Regions from separate parts of the Arthrobacter sp. 10T416 genome, predicted to be linked through region 2. Evidence: predicted binding sites of a transcription regulator. Region 2 holds the regulator's gene; the other holds the start of a gene.
What was found. Region 2 encodes LexA, which represses DNA repair genes until DNA is damaged. Its sites were predicted from a motif close to TCGAACANNTGTTCGA; they were not measured.

Region 1: uvrA (excinuclease ABC subunit UvrA) is a predicted target of LexA. The motif match lies at 2,189-2,204, and genes of this name have one in related genera.

What each region holds. Positions count from the first base shown of each region.
Region 1 covers NZ_JBFTHI010000001.1:249,749-257,647, forward strand. The annotation lists gene AC1DBE_RS01125 (ABC transporter ATP-binding protein) at 1-1,760, shown strand, start outside; gene AC1DBE_RS01130 (GntR family transcriptional regulator) at 1,757-2,149, shown strand; gene uvrA (excinuclease ABC subunit UvrA) at 2,333-5,188, shown strand; gene AC1DBE_RS01140 (lysophospholipid acyltransferase family protein) at 5,593-6,261, shown strand; gene uvrC (excinuclease ABC subunit UvrC) at 6,354-7,899, shown strand, end outside.
Region 2 covers NZ_JBFTHI010000016.1:44,805-52,703, reverse strand. The annotation lists gene hflX (GTPase HflX) at 1-724, shown strand, start outside; gene AC1DBE_RS14905 (ATP-dependent DNA helicase) at 717-2,843, shown strand; gene lexA (transcriptional repressor LexA) at 2,927-3,676, opposite strand; gene AC1DBE_RS14895 (LysM peptidoglycan-binding domain-containing protein) at 4,094-4,486, shown strand; gene AC1DBE_RS14890 (histidinol-phosphate transaminase) at 4,620-5,738, shown strand; gene hisB (imidazoleglycerol-phosphate dehydratase HisB) at 5,807-6,433, shown strand; gene hisH (imidazole glycerol phosphate synthase subunit HisH) at 6,430-7,203, shown strand; gene AC1DBE_RS14875 (hypothetical protein) at 7,204-7,362, shown strand; gene priA (bifunctional 1-(5-phosphoribosyl)-5-((5-phosphoribosylamino)methylideneamino)imidazole-4-carboxamide isomerase/phosphoribosylanthranilate isomerase PriA) at 7,413-7,899, shown strand, end outside.

The sequences.
Region 1 (7,899 bases), on a different contig from region 2:
CCGGCGTCGTCGCCGCCACCTGCGGGTTCGCGGCGCTCAACGTCGCTGCCCCCAAATACCTCGGCGACGCCACCGACGTCGTGGTCCACAGCGTTGTGGGCGGCACCTTTAACGACCAAAAACTCGGACGCCTGCTCCTGGCGGTAGCGCTGATGTACCTCGGCGCGTCCCTGTTCAGCTGGATCCAGGGCGCACTCACGGCGACGGCCGTGCAACGGCTCAGTTACGGGCTGCGCGCCTCGGTGGAACAAAAGCTGCACGTCCTGCCCTCGAGCCACTTCGACGACCAGCACCGCGGCGACGTGCTCAGCCGTGCCACCAACGACGTCGACAACGTCTCCCAGGCCCTCAACCAGCTACTCAACCAGCTGATCATGTCCGTGCTGATGCTTACCGGCGCGCTGGCCATGATGTTCTGGCTCTCCCCGCTGCTGGCGCTCATTGCCCTGGCCTCGGTTCCGCTCTCCACCCTGATCACCGTGCTTGTCGCCCGGAAATCGCAGGCCTATTTCACCGACCAGTGGGACAGCACCGGGGCCCTCCATGCCCACCTGGAGGAATTCTTCACCGGCCATGAGGTAGTCAAGGCCTTTGGCCGGCAGGAGGCCGCGGCGGCCGTCTTCAGCACCAGCAACGGCCGGCTCTTCCGGGCCTCCTCCAACGCACAGTACGTCTCCGGGGCTGTGCAGCCGCTGATGATCTTCGTCGCCAACCTCAACTACATCGCCGTGGCCGTCATCGGAGCCCTGCAGGTCGCCGCCGGCACCATGACCATCGGCGGGGTGCAGGCCTTCATCCAGTTCAGCAGGCTCTTCAGCCAGCCCATGGGCCAGATCGGCGGAATGCTGAACCTCATGCAGTCCTGCATCGCCTCCGCCGAGCGCGTCTTCGCGCTGCTGGACGCGCCGGAAATCCCCGCCGACGCGGCCGGGCCCGCCGCCGGGTCCGCCCGGGCCGCCGCGGTCCGCGCGGCCGACGCCGGATCCCCGCCGCCCGCCGGCAGGGTCACCTTCGAGGGCGCCACGTTCGGCTACGACCCCGCCTCTCCCGTCGTCGAGGGCCTGACCTTCACGGTGGAACCGGGCCAGACCGTGGCGATCGTCGGTCACACCGGCGCCGGCAAGACCACCGTGGTCAACCTCCTGATGCGGTTCTACGAGCTGGACTCCGGGCGGATCACGGTCGACGGGGTGGACATCGCCGAGTTGCCCCGCGACGGACTGCGGGCAACCTTCGGCACCGTGATGCAGGACGCCTGGCTGTTCACCGGCAGCATCCGGGAGAACATCGAATACGGCCGGCCCGGCGCAGACGACGACGACATTGTGGCCGCCGCCCAGGCAAGCCACGTGGACCAGTTCGTCCGGGCCCTCCCGGCCGGCTACGCCACCATGCTGGGCAACGACGGCGACTCCCTGAGCCGCGGCCAGCGCCAGCTCATCTCGATCGCCCGCGCCCAGCTGGCCGCCCGCAGCATCCTGATCCTTGACGAGGCCACCAGCTCCGTGGACAGCCGGACGGAAATGCAGATCCGGCAGGCCATGGCCCGGCTCCGGCAGGGGAGGACCAGCTTCGTGATAGCCCACCGCTTGTCCACAGTCCGCGACGCTGATCTAATTCTGGTCATGGACCACGGACGGATTGTTGAACAAGGGACCCATCAGGACCTGATGGCCGCGGACGGTGTGTACACCGGGCTTTACCGCGCTCAATTTGCCGGCCGCGAGCAGCCCGCACGGGTGCCGGAGTCGGACCGGTGAGCGCCGCAGAGCATGCCGCGGCGCAGTTCCCCGGCGCCTGGAAGCCCAACACCGGCAGTTCCGTGCCGCTGTTCGAGCAGCTGCGGCTGAACATCATCGAACACGCGGACAAAGGCACCCTGGCCCCAGGAACCCGCCTCCCTGCCGTGCGCAGCCTCGCGGCCGAGCTCGGCGTTGCACCGCACACCGTGGCGCGGGCCTACAAGGAACTCGAAGCCGCCGGCGTCGTTGCCACCCGCGGTCGGAACGGCACCGTCGTGTGCGCCCGCGACGAGGCCTGGGGCTCGCTCGCCGCCGCCGCTGCGGAGTTCGCTGACGCCGCCAAGGCCCAGGGCGCCAGCTTCGCGGAGGCCGTCCAACTCCTCGCGGCGGCGTACGACCGCCACTAACGGGGCCGCCATTAGCACATCCCGGCCCGGAATGGATATTCGAAGAAGTTTTCGATTAGCATTGGAGGCGTGCCTAAAGCCGTAGCTGATCAACCTGCCGTCGATGTCCAGCCTGCCGCCGTTCCGGTGAAGTCCGGAAAAGCGGCCCCACAGCGCTCCAGCCCGGCGTCGTCCGGTACGGAGCTGGCCCGTCCCGACCTGTCCCGCCTGGTGGTGAAGGGCGCGCGCGAACACAACCTCCGCAACGTCGACCTCGACCTGCCGCGCGACGCCATGATCGTTTTCACCGGACTCTCGGGCTCCGGCAAGTCCTCCCTCGCCTTCGACACGATCTTCGCCGAAGGGCAGCGCCGCTACGTCGAGTCGCTCTCCGCCTACGCCCGCCAGTTCCTTGGCCAGGTGGACAAGCCCGACGTCGACTTCATCGAGGGCCTCTCGCCCGCGGTCTCCATCGACCAGAAGTCCACCAGCAAGAACCCCCGCTCCACCGTGGGCACCATCACCGAGATTTACGACTACATGCGCCTGCTCTGGGCCAGGGTGGGCCGCCCGCACTGCCCCGTCTGCGGCGAGCCGGTCACCAAGCAGACCCCGCAGCAGATCGTCGACCAGCTCCTTGAACTTCCCGAGGGCACCCGCTTCCAGGTCCTCGCGCCCGTGGTGCGCGGCCGCAAGGGCGAGTTCGTCGAGCTGTTCAAGGAGCTCACCGCCAAGGGCTACTCCCGCGCCCGGGTGGATGACAAGCTGATCCAGCTCAGCGACCCGCCCAAGCTCGGTAAGCAGTTCAAGCACACCATCGAGGTGGTGGTGGACCGGCTGGTGGTCAAGGACGGCATCAGCCAGCGCCTGACGGACTCCGTCGAAACCGCACTGGGACTGGCCGAGGGCCGGGTCCTCGCCGAATTCGTGGACCTGGAGGCCGACGATCCCGGACGCATCCGCGCGTTCTCCGAACACCTCGCGTGCCCCAACGAGCACCCGCTGGCAATCGACGAGATCGAGCCCCGCTCGTTCTCCTTCAACAACCCCTTCGGCGCCTGCTCCGCCTGCAGCGGCATCGGCACCAAGCTCGAGGTCGATGAGGAACTCCTCATCCCCAACCCCGAGCTCTCGCTGTCCGAGGGTGCCATCGCCCCGTGGTCCCTCGGCACGGCCACCACGGAATACTGGAACCGGCTCCTCGGCGGCCTGGCCAAGGAAATCGGCTTCAAGATGACCACCCCGTGGGAGAAACTCTCCGCGGAGGCCCGGCAGACCGTGCTGCACGGCAAGGACCACCAGGTGGTGGTCCAGTACCGCAACCGGTTCGGCCGTGAACGCAAATACAGCACCGGCTTCGAAGGCGTGGTCCAGTACGTGCACCGCAAGCACACCGAGACGGACTCCGACTCCGCCCGGGACCGCTACGAGGAGTACATGCGCCAGGTCCCGTGCCCGGCCTGCAACGGTGCCCGGCTGAACCCGGCGTCGTTGTCCGTCCTCATCAACGGCAAATCCATCGCCGAGGTCGCGGCGCTGCCCATGCGCGAATGCGCGCACTTCCTGGACACCCTGGTGCTCAGCGGCCGTGAGGCGCAGATCGCGCACCAGGTCCTCAAGGAGATCCAGGCCCGCCTGACGTTCCTCCTCGACGTCGGCCTCGAATACCTGAACCTGGAACGCCCCTCCGGCACCCTGTCCGGCGGCGAGGCCCAGCGCATCCGGCTGGCCACCCAGATCGGCTCCGGCCTGGTGGGGGTGCTGTACGTCCTCGACGAACCGTCCATCGGCCTGCATCAGCGCGACAACCGGCGGCTGATCGAAACCCTCACCCGGCTCCGGGACCTCGGCAACACCCTGATTGTGGTGGAGCACGACGAGGACACCATCCACGAGGCCGACTGGGTGGTCGACATCGGACCCGGCGCCGGCGAGCACGGTGGCATGGTGGTCCACTCCGGTTCCTACCAGGACCTGCTGAAGAACACCGAATCCCTCACCGGCGACTACCTGTCCGGGCGGAAGTCCATCCAGGTCCCGAAGAAGCGCCGCAAGTACGACAAGAAGCGCGAGCTGAAGGTGGTCGGGGCCAAGGAAAACAACCTGCTGAACGTGGACGCGGCCTTCCCGTTGGGCCTGTTCACCGCGGTCACCGGCGTCAGCGGCTCCGGCAAGTCCACCCTGGTCAACGAGATCCTCTACAAGGTGCTCGCCAACAAGCTCAACGGCGCCAAGCAGGTGGCCGGCCGGCACAAGACCGTGCAGGGCCTCGAGCACCTCGACAAGGTGGTGCACGTGGACCAGAGCCCCATCGGCCGGACCCCGCGCTCCAACCCGGCCACGTACACGGGCGTCTTCGACCACATCCGGAAGCTCTTCGCCGAGACCACCGAGGCCAAGGTCCGCGGCTACATGCCCGGCCGGTTCTCCTTCAACGTCAAGGGCGGCCGCTGCGAAGCCTGCTCCGGCGACGGCACCCTGAAGATCGAGATGAACTTCCTGCCGGACGTCTACGTGCCCTGCGAGGTCTGCCACGGCGCGCGTTACAACCGCGAGACGCTCGAGGTGCACTACAAGGGCAAGACCATCGCGGACGTCCTGAACATGCCGATCGAGGAAGGCGCGGAGTTCTTCGCCGCGTTCTCGCCGATCGCCCGGCACCTGAAGACGCTGGTGGACGTCGGCCTCGGTTACGTCCGGCTGGGCCAGCCCGCCACGACCCTCTCTGGCGGTGAGGCGCAGCGCGTGAAGCTGGCCGCCGAACTGCAGAAGCGCTCCAACGGCCGCAGCGTGTACGTCCTGGACGAGCCCACCACGGGCCTGCATTTCGAGGACATCCGCAAACTGCTGATGGTCCTGCAGGGCCTGGTCGAGAAGGGCAACACCGTGATCACCATCGAGCACAACCTCGATGTCATCAAGAGCGCCGACTGGATTGTCGACCTGGGGCCCGACGGCGGTTCCGGCGGCGGCAGGATTGTCACCTCGGGTACGCCCGAGCAGGTGGCCAAGTCCAAGGAAAGCCACACGGCGACATTCCTCGCGGACATCCTGGGCTGACCCCGGCCCCTGGCGACGCGGACTTTGTCCCACGACGCGCAAATGCCCTGCCGCCCCGGTTATTCCGGCCGCGGCAGGGCATTTGCGCGTCGCCGGGCAGCAGGCCGGTCGGCAGCGACGTATGCCTGCAGGGGTATGTGAATTTCAAGCATCCCCATCGTCGTGAGAAACTACTCCGGTGACGCATACATCGGCGGCAGTGACTGCCGGCCTCCACGGCCCGCCCGCCGGACCGGCTGCACCACCGCCTCCCGCCGCGGGCGTAGGCTGGGGTTTTGTGTCCGACGGCGGCCGGCGGACCGCCGGAGAAGTTGAACCTGCGCGCACCGCCACGGGGTTACCCGCTACGATCACCAGAATCTCCGACTGCCCGGGGACCACAGCCCTAAAAGAGGTGCACACCATTGGCAATGTTTGACGCAATCCGCTGGACGACGCGTGGTCTGGTCACGTCCACCTGCCGGCCCACCGTGATCGGACTCGAGAATGTGCCCAAGTCCGGCCCCTTCATCGTTGCGCCGAACCACCTCTCCTTCCTGGACAGCGTGATCGTCCAGGCCCTGATGCCGCGCCCCGTCGCGTTCTTCGCCAAGGCCGAGTACTTCACCACCGGCGGCGCCAAGGGCAAGCTGATGAAGTCCTTCTTCGAGGCCGTCGGATCCATTCCGGTCGAACGCGGCGAACAGGCCGCCAGCGTGCAGGCCTTGAAGACGCTGCTGGACATCCTTGACTCCGGCAAGGGCGTCGGGATCTACCCCGAAGGCACCCGCTCCCGCGACGGTATCCTCTACCGCGGCCGCACCGGCGTCGGCTGGCTGGCCCTCACCACCGGGGCCCCGGTCATCCCGGTGGGCCTCATCGGCACCGAGAATCTGCAGCCGGCGGACAGCAACAAGGTCAGGCCGCAGCACTTCACCATGAAGGTGGGGGAGCCGCTCTACTTCGACAAGACCGGCCCGGACCACTCGCTGCCCGCACGGCGCCAGGTCACGGACCGGATCATGGACGCGATCGCCGAACTCAGCGGCCAGGAACGGGCCACCACTTACAACCAGAGCAAAAGCGTCGACTAGGCGCGTTTCCCGGCAGGACGCACGGTCCGCGGCACACGCCGCCGGGGGAGCGCCGTCGGGCGCGGACCCGGCCGGCTTAGTAGAATAGACCAGTGGCGAATCCAGCTAGTTACCGGCCCCAGACGGGGGAGATCCCGACCAACCCGGGCGTCTACCGTTTCCGCGACCCGCATGGCCGGGTCATTTACGTCGGCAAGGCCAAGAACCTCCGTTCCCGGCTGAACTCCTACTTCGCCAACCCCGCAGGCCTGCTGCCCAAGACCTATGCCATGGTGCACACTGCCAGCAGCGTGGAATGGACCGTAGTCGGCAGCGAACTGGAGTCCCTGCAGCTCGAATACACCTGGATCAAGGAATTCAAACCGCGGTTCAACGTGATGTTCCGCGACGACAAGTCCTACCCCTACCTCGCCGTCACGATGGCGGAGAAGTACCCGCGCGTGCAGGTCCTCCGCGGCGAGCGGCGGAAGGGGACCCGCTACTTCGGGCCCTACACGGCCGGGGCGATCCGCGACACCATGGACACTCTGCTGCGCGTCTTCCCGGTCCGCAGCTGCAGCCCCGGCGTCCTCAAGCGCGCCCAGGCCAGCGGCCGGCCCTGCCTGCTGGGGTACATCGACAAGTGCGCCGCGCCATGCGTCGGCCGGATCTCCGCCGAGGACCACCGGGCCCTCGCAGAGGACTTCTGCGCCTTTATGGGCGGGGAGGCCAAACGCTTCGTCTCCCGCCTGGAGAAGGACATGGCCGCCGCCGTCGCCGAACTCGACTACGAACGCGCGGGCCGGGTCCGCGACGACATCATCGCGCTGAAAAAGGTCTTCGAACGCAACGCTGTGGTCCTCGCCGAGGACACCGACGCCGACATCTTCGCGCTGCACGAGGACGAACTCGAGGCAGCGGTCCAGGTGTTCCACGTCCGCGGCGGCCGGATCCGCGGCCAGCGCGGCTGGGTGGTCGAAAAAGTCGAGGACTCCACCACACCGGACCTCGTCGAACACCTCCTCCAGCAGGTCTACGGCGAGGAAGGCGAAAGCCAGGGCCGGATGCCCCGCGAAGTGCTGGTCCCCGCCGAACCGAGCAACGCCGCCGAACTCGCCCAGTGGCTCAGCGGCCTGCGCGGAGCCCGGGTGGACATCCGGGTCCCGCAGCGCGGCGACAAGGCCACCCTGCTCTCCACCGTCCGGGACAACGCCGAGCACGCCCTCAAACTGCACAAGTCCCGGCGCGCCGGAGACCTCACCATGCGGTCCCAGGCCCTCCAGGAACTGCAGGAAGCCCTGGACCTGCCCGTGGCGCTGCTGCGGATCGAATGTTTCGACATCTCCCACATCCAGGGCACCAACGTGGTGGGGTCCATGGTGGTGGTCGAAGACGGCCTGCCGAAGAAGTCCGACTACCGGAAGTTCTCGGTCACCGGCGCCGCGGCCAACGACGACACCGCCGCCATGCACGACGTCCTCACCCGCCGCTTCCGGAACTACCTGCAGGAACAGGCGGAGAAGGCCGAGCCCGGCTCCGGCCCGCTCGCCGCCGCCCAGGCCGCCGCGGTGGCCGACACACCGCTGGAGGACACCACCACCCCGGCTCCCAAGGCCAAGTTCGCCTACCCGCCCAACCTCGTCGTCGTCGACGGCGGCA
Region 2 (7,899 bases):
GGCGATGAAGCCGGCGCGCGAGACCAAACGGGCCAACCGGCGTCGTAACGCCGTACCGTCGGTAGCCATTGCCGGTTACACCAACGCCGGCAAGTCCTCGCTGCTGAACCGGCTGACCGACGCCGGCGTCCTGGTGGAGAACGCCCTGTTCGCCACCCTGGACCCCACCGTCCGCAAGGCGGAAACGGCGGACGGACTGGGCTACACCCTGGCCGATACGGTCGGATTCGTTCGCTCGTTGCCCACCCAGCTCGTGGAGGCCTTCCGCTCCACCCTGGAAGAGGTAGCGGATTCGGACCTGATCCTGCACGTCGTCGACGTCTCCCACCCGGACCCGGAGGGCCAGATTGCGGCCGTCCGTTCCGTGTTCAGTGAAGTCGATGCCCGCAAGGTGCCGGAAATCATCGTCCTGAACAAGGCCGACGCCGCCGATCCCTTTGTGGTCGAACGGCTCAAGCAGCGCGAGCCACGCCACGTAGTGGTCTCTGCCCGTACGGGCGAGGGCATCCCGGAGCTGCTGAGGGCCATCAGCGAGGGCATCCCGCGGCCCAGCGTGAAGATGGAGCTGATGATCCCGTACAACCGCGGGGACCTGCTCAGCAAGCTCCACGAGACCGACGCCGAGATCATTAGCCTCGACCATGTGGAAGCCGGCACCAGGGCCGTGGTGATGGTACGCGAGGGCCTTGCGGCCGAACTGGACGCCTTCCTCAGCAATGACTGAACCAGCAGTAGCCGGGGAGGCGGCAGCATCGCCTGACGCCGGCCGGTCAGAAGACGGAACGTCCACAACAGGCGCATCCAAAGGCGGCCCGTCCGGCGAGGAGTTCGTGGTTGAACTCCTCGACCGGGCGGTCGCCGGGATGGGCGGCCAGAGCCGTGAGGGCCAGCACGAAATGGCCCGGCAGGTGGCGCGCGCCATCGACACCGGCGACCACCTGCTGGTCCAGGCGGGCACCGGAACCGGCAAGTCCCTGGCGTACCTGATTCCGCTGATCGCCCACTCGCTGGTCAGCGACAAACCCACCCTGGTTTCCACCGCCACCCTCGCGCTGCAAACCCAGATCGTGGGCAGGGACCTCCCTCGTCTCCTGAAAACCATTACGCCGGCCCTGGAGCGGCCGGTGAAAGTCGCCCTGGTGAAGGGCCGCGCCAACTACGTCTGCCGCCACAAGCTCGAGGGCGGCTTCCCGTCCGAGGAGCCCGCCGAGGGGCAGCTTTTCTCCCTCGGCGAGGACACCTCCGTGCCGCATTTCGCCGCGGCCATGGGCGGGCCCTCGTCCCAGCTGGGCAAGGAAGTGGTCAGGCTCCGGGAGTGGGCCGAGGAGACCCAGACGGGCGACCGTGACGAGCTGATGCCGGGCGTCACCGACCGCGCCTGGCGCCAGGTGTCCGTCACCTCGATGGAATGCCTGGGGGCGCAGAAATGCCCCCTCGCCGCCGAGTGCTTCAGTGAACTCGCCCGGCAGAACGCCGCCGACGCCGACGTCGTGGTCACCAACCACGCCATGCTCGCCGTCAGCGCCTTCGAGGGCCTCGCGGTGCTGCCCGAATACGACGTCGTTGTGGTGGACGAGGCGCACGAGCTCCAGGACCGCGTCACGGGCGCCGTGTCCGGGCAACTGTCCGTCGCGATGGTGCACGCCGCGGCATCCGGTGCCCGTAAGCACACCGGGATCACCGTGGATGCGCTCAACACCGCCGCCGCCAACCTCGAACTCGCCATCGAAGGTGTCCCAAGCGGGCTGATGCCGAACGGCCTGAACAGCGAACAGCTGGACTGTGTTGACCAGCTCCGCGACGCCTGCCGCGCCGCGCTCTCCGACTCCAAGGGGGATAGCGCCACCCCGGCCGACGGCGGCCGGCAGCTCACCCGCTCCCGCCTGATGGTGATCCTGGAGCTGTGCGAACGGCTCCTGGCCGCCAAGGAAAACCGCGAGGTGGTCTGGTTTTCGCGCAACAGCAGCTTTGACCCGCAGCAGGGTTACTCACAGCCGGATGACTCCGCGCCGGCCCTGGTCAACATCGCCCCGCTCAGCGTCGCCGGGCGGCTGCGCGAAGGGCTGTTCGCGGACCACACAGTCGTTCTGACCTCGGCGACCCTCGCCATCGGAGCGGCGTTCGAGCCCGCAGCCGGGGGACTGGGACTGGTGGGGCCCGGGGCGCCCAGCTGGACCGGCGTCGACGTCGGTTCCCCGTTTGAATATCCAAAACAAGGCATCCTGTACGTCGCCAAGCACCTGCCCAAACCGGGCCGCGGTACCTCCCCGGAGGCCCTCGACGAACTCGAGAAGCTGATCCGCGCCTCGAACGGCGGGGCACTGTGCCTCTTCTCCTCCCGGCGTGCTGCCGAGGAGGCCGCCGAGGCGATGCGGCCCAGGTTGGGCCTGAGCATCCTCTGCCAGGGCGAATCGACCATGACGGCGCTGGTCAAGCAGTTCGCGGACGAGCCGGACACCTGCCTGTTCGGGACAATGTCGCTGTGGCAGGGCGTTGACGTACCGGGTAATTCCTGCCGCCTCGTGGTCATCGACAGGATCCCGTTCCCACGGCCCGACGATCCCCTGATGACCGCCCGCTCCCGGGCCGTGGCACAGTCGGGCGGCAACGGTTTTATGAGTGTCTCTGCGACCCACGCGGCCATCCGCCTGGCGCAGGGCGCCGGCCGGCTGATCCGTTCGACGTCGGACAAGGGCGTGGTGGCCGTACTCGATTCCCGGCTGTCCACCGAGCGCTACGGCGGCTTCCTGCGCGCGGCGCTGCCACCGTTCTGGCCCACCACGGATCCGGCCGTGGCGCTGGCCGCCCTCGACCGCTTGGCCAAGGCCCCGGCCGCCGGATAGGCCGGAAACTTCTGCCCCAACGCCACAGGCCCCGTCCGGAACATCGGACGGGGCCTGCTGAGTTGGTGCTTGGTGGTTCCCGGTTAGAGGGAGCGCAGTACGGACACGACCTTGCCCATGATGACGGCGTGATCGCCGAGGATCGGTTCGTACTGGGTGTTCTGGGGGAGCAGCCAGGTGTGGCCGTCGCGCTGGCGGAACGTCTTGACGGTGGCCTCGTCGTCGAGCAGCGCGGCCACGATGTCACCATTGACGGCGTCGTTCTGGCGGCGGACCACCACCCAGTCACCGTCGCAGATGGCGGCGTCGATCATCGAATCCCCCGCCACCTTGAGCATAAACAACTCGCCGTGGCCCACCAGCTGGCGTGGCAGCGGCATAACGTCTTCCACGACCTGATCGGCCAGGATCGGGCCGCCGGCGGCAATCCGGCCCACGAACGGCACCATCGCGGTGTCCGTGGCGCTGGCCAGTTCCGAGACGGCGAGGCCGCCCACGGCCCGCAGACCGCTGGACTTCTCGACGCCGGAGATGGGGGTGGCGCCGCCGTCCAGGGTTAGCGGCATCAGGACTTCCATGGCACGGGGCCGCTTGGGGTCCCGCCGCAGGTAGCCGAGCTTTTCCAGCTGTGAGAGCTGGTGGGTGACGCTGGAGAGGCTGGCGAGCCCCACGGTGTCACCGATTTCGCGCATGGACGGCGGGTAGCCGTTGTCCGTGACCGAACGCTGGATCGTCTCCAGGATCTTCTTCTGCCGGACGGTAAGGCTCTTCGGCGCCCGACCGGTCTGCGGGCTCCGTTGGGTAGCCCTCCCGCCGGCGGCTTGTGCTGCCATATTCGCCATGCCTTTCCGTTCCGCCCTGCGGACCTTGCCGCCGGGCCGCTGTGGCCTGAAAACCCCCGGGGCCTAAAAATGTCAGACCCCGTTGTTGAACTTGAACTGTCCAACCGCAGGTGAACTCACCAGCGGTTGTTCCGTGATTCAAAAGTAGGCCAGCACACCATGTTTTTCAAACATTTGTTCTAGCGAGTCTCGACAATGTTCGTTCATAGGTGCTAAAACAGAACAAGCAGAGTTCGAATATGTGTTCGAAACCTGTCGACGGGAACCGAATGCAGGTTTCGATTCTGTGTTCTAAGTTTCGCAGTCGCAGGTTCGCCTATAAAGGTCACGCGTTCGATGGTTCGGCCGGTTGGCGGCGGGTACATGGAGTACGCCGGGCGGCACAGAGAGGTCCAGGAGGGCTTAGTTATGTCAGCAGTAAGCGTTATGTCCGGTTCGTTCGGCACCATCAAGTCCCGCACGGCCGTGCCCCAAGCGGCAGCACGCCAGGCGCCCCTGCGGCTGACCCGCCGGGGACGGTTCGTCTTCATCGGCCTGCCGCTGATCGTCCTGGCTGTCCTGGTCCTGTCTCTCGCCGGTTTCCTCAACGCCCCCGCCAAAGCGGCCGACTCCGCCGCGGAGCTCTCGGTGACTCCCGCGGTCACCGTCACCGTCCAGCCGGGCGAATCCCTCTGGGCGATCGCCGGCGCCGTGGCACCGGAACGCGATCCCCGCGACGTCGTGGCCGACATTGTCCAGCTCAACAACCTCGGCGCCGCCCGCGTGATGCCCGGCCAGCAGCTCTTCGTCCCCTCCAAGTAGGCAGGGCCCCCGCCGGCGAATGACCAGCCGGCGTGTGAGTGAACGCCCCTGGTGAACCCCGGCAGCCCTTACGGGGCGGGCATTCCGGGGTCACAGTTTCGGGGCGGGCCCGGGTCTCACTTAAACTGGGCGGGTGACTGACCAGCTAGAGCGACTCAACCGACTGCCCCTCCGCACAAACCTGCGGGGCCTGCGCCCCTACGGCGCACCCCAGCTGGACGTGCCCATCCTGCTGAACGTCAACGAGAACACGCACGGGGTCCCGGCCGACGTCCGCGCCGCCATCGCCGAGGCCGTGACCGAGGCCGCCGCGGGGCTGAACCGCTACCCGGACCGCGAGTTCACCGAACTCCGCGAGGCCCTCGCCGAGTATCTGGGCCACGGCCTCGAAGCGGACAACATCTGGGCCGCCAACGGGTCCAACGAAGTGCTCCAGCAGATCCTCCAGGCCTTCGGCGGCCCGGGGCGCACCGCCCTCGGCTTCCCTCCCACGTACTCCATGTACCCGCTACTGGCCGCGGGGACGGACACCGAATACATCGTGGGAGTCCGCGCCGAGGACTACGGCCTCAGCGCGGAATCGGCAGCCCGGCAGGTCCGCGAACTGAAGCCCAGCGTGGTCTTCCTCTGCTCGCCGAACAACCCCACCGGGACAGGCCTGGGCCTGGATGTTGTGGAGGCCGTCTATGAGGCGGGCCAGGAAAGCCAGACCATCGTGATCGTCGACGAGGCGTACCACGAGTTCGCCCACGACGGCACACCCAGCGCACTGACCCTGCTGCCCGGCCGCGAGCGGCTGATCGTGTCCCGCACCATGAGCAAGGCCTTCGCCCTCGCCGGCGCACGGCTCGGCTATATGGCGGCCGCCCCGGAGGTCACGGACGCCCTCCGCCTCGTGCGGCTGCCGTACCACCTCTCCGCCATCACCCAGGCAACGGCCCTGGCCGCCCTGCACCACCGCGTGGCGCTGATGGCCGACGTCGAGGACATCAAACGCCAGCGGGACAGGATCGTCTCCGAACTGATCCGGATGGGCCTCAAACCCGCCGCCTCGGACTCGAACTACGTCTTCTTCGGGGGCCTGGATAACCCGCACGAGGTCTGGCAGGGGCTGCTGGACGCCGGGGTGCTCATTCGCGACGTCGGCATTCCGGGACATCTGCGGGTGACAGCCGGCACTGAGACGGAAACCACAGCGTTTCTGCAGGCCCTCGAACAGATCCTGACCGGCCGCCAAGCACCGTCCGCCTAGACTTAACCCAGGACCCACGCACACCGCCCTGTTCGCCGGGGCGCCGCCTTCATCCAAAGGACACCCACATGAACAACCCCGGAGCAGCCGCGGCCCAGGCCCGGACCGCACGCCTGGAGCGGACCACCAGCGAGTCGTCCGTCCTGGTCGAGATCGACCTCGACGGCACCGGTGTATCGGACATCAGTACCTCCGTGCCGTTCTACGACCACATGCTGACGGCGCTCAGCAAGCACTCCCTGATCGACATGACGGTCAAAGCCACCGGCGACACCCACATCGACGTCCACCACACCGTCGAGGACGTGGCGATCACCTTCGGCGAAGTCCTGCGGACCGCGCTGGGCAACAAGGCCGGGATCCGGCGCTTCGGGGAGGCCACCGTGCCGCTCGATGAGGCCCTCGCCCAGGCCGTCGTCGACGTCTCCGGCCGCCCCTACCTGGTCCACGCCGGCGAACCGGCCGGCCAGGAGTACCACCTCATCGGCGGCCACTTCACCGGCTCGCTGACCCGTCACGTCTTCGAAGCCATCACCCTGCACGCCGGCATCTGCCTGCACATGAACGTCACCGCCGGCCGCGACCCGCACCACATCGTCGAAGCCCAGTTCAAGGCGTTCGCCCGGGCGTTGCGCGCCGCCGTCGAACCTGACCCCCGCGTCGAAGGCATTCCCTCCACCAAGGGCGCGCTGTGACCGGAAAAGTGCTCCGCGACGGGGCCATCATCAACCCGGACGGGGACCGGAAGCCGGCCTCGCCCGCAGGCAAGCCCACCGTCACGGTGCTGGACTACGGCTCCGGGAACGTCCGGTCGGCCGTCCGCGCCCTCGAACGCGCCGGGGCCGAGGTCATCCTCAGCGCCAAGGCCGAGGACGTGCTGAACGCTGACGGGCTGGTGGTCCCCGGCGTGGGGGCCTTCGAAACCGTGATGAAGGAACTCAAAGCCGTAGACGCCGTCCGGATGATCGGGCGCCGCGTTGCCGGCGGCCGGCCCGTACTCGCGATCTGCGTCGGCCTCCAGGTGCTCTTCGAGGCCGGGGTGGAACACGGTACCGTCGCCGAGGGGATGGGGGAGTGGCCGGGCAAGGTCGAGCTCCTGCCGGCCGAAGTGGTGCCGCACATGGGCTGGAACACCGTCACGGTGCCGGAAGGGTCACGCCTCTTCGCCGGCGTCGAAAACGAACGCTTCTACTTCGTCCACTCCTACGGTGTGCAGCACTGGGACTTCGACGTGATCCAGCCGCGGATGGCTGCCCCGCTGGTCACGTGGTCCGAACACGGGGCACCCTTCATCGCCGCCGTGGAAAACGGCCCGCTCTGCGCCACGCAGTTCCACCCGGAAAAGTCCGGCGACGCCGGAGCGCGCCTGCTCCGCAACTGGGTGGACAGCCTGCGCGGCGCCGCCCGCGCCGTTCCGGCCCCGGCCACCGCCCCGGCCGTTCCCGCCCCGGAAGGAACGGCCTAGATGTGGTCCCTGGTCCTCATGGGCCTCGCCGGACTGCTGGTTGGCGGAGCCCTGTCCTTCCGGCAGCAGAAGAGCCCGCTCTGGGTGCAGATCGTGTTTTACGTCCTGGCCGCGATGTCCCTCCTGGCCGCCTACCTCCTGACGCTGCCCGGCAAGTAACCGGCCCCGCAGCGACGAATTCCTGACCCCTAATCCGTGAGGACCCTCCGATGACCACCGAAACCGCGCTGCCCGTCCTTGAGCTGCTCCCCGCCGTCGACGTCGTAAACGGCCAGGCCGTGCGCCTTGTCCAGGGCGAGGCCGGCAGTGAAACCAGCTACGGGACCCCGCTGGAAGCCGCGCTGAACTGGCAGGACCAGGGCGCCGAATGGGTCCACCTGGTGGACCTCGACGCAGCCTTCGGCCGCGGTTCGAACGCGGAACTCCTGCGCGAAGTGGTGGGCCGGCTCGACATCAAGGTGGAACTCTCCGGCGGACTGCGCGACGACGAGTCCCTGGAAAAGGCGCTGGAGCTTGGGGTGGCCCGGGTCAATCTCGGCACGGCGGCGCTCGAGAACCCCGAGTGGACCGAACGCGTGATCGAGCGGTTCGGCGACAAGATCGCCGTCGGCCTCGACGTCCGCGGCACCACCCTCGCCGGCCGCGGCTGGACCAAGGAAGGCGGCGACCTCTGGGAGGTCCTAGGCCGTCTGGAGG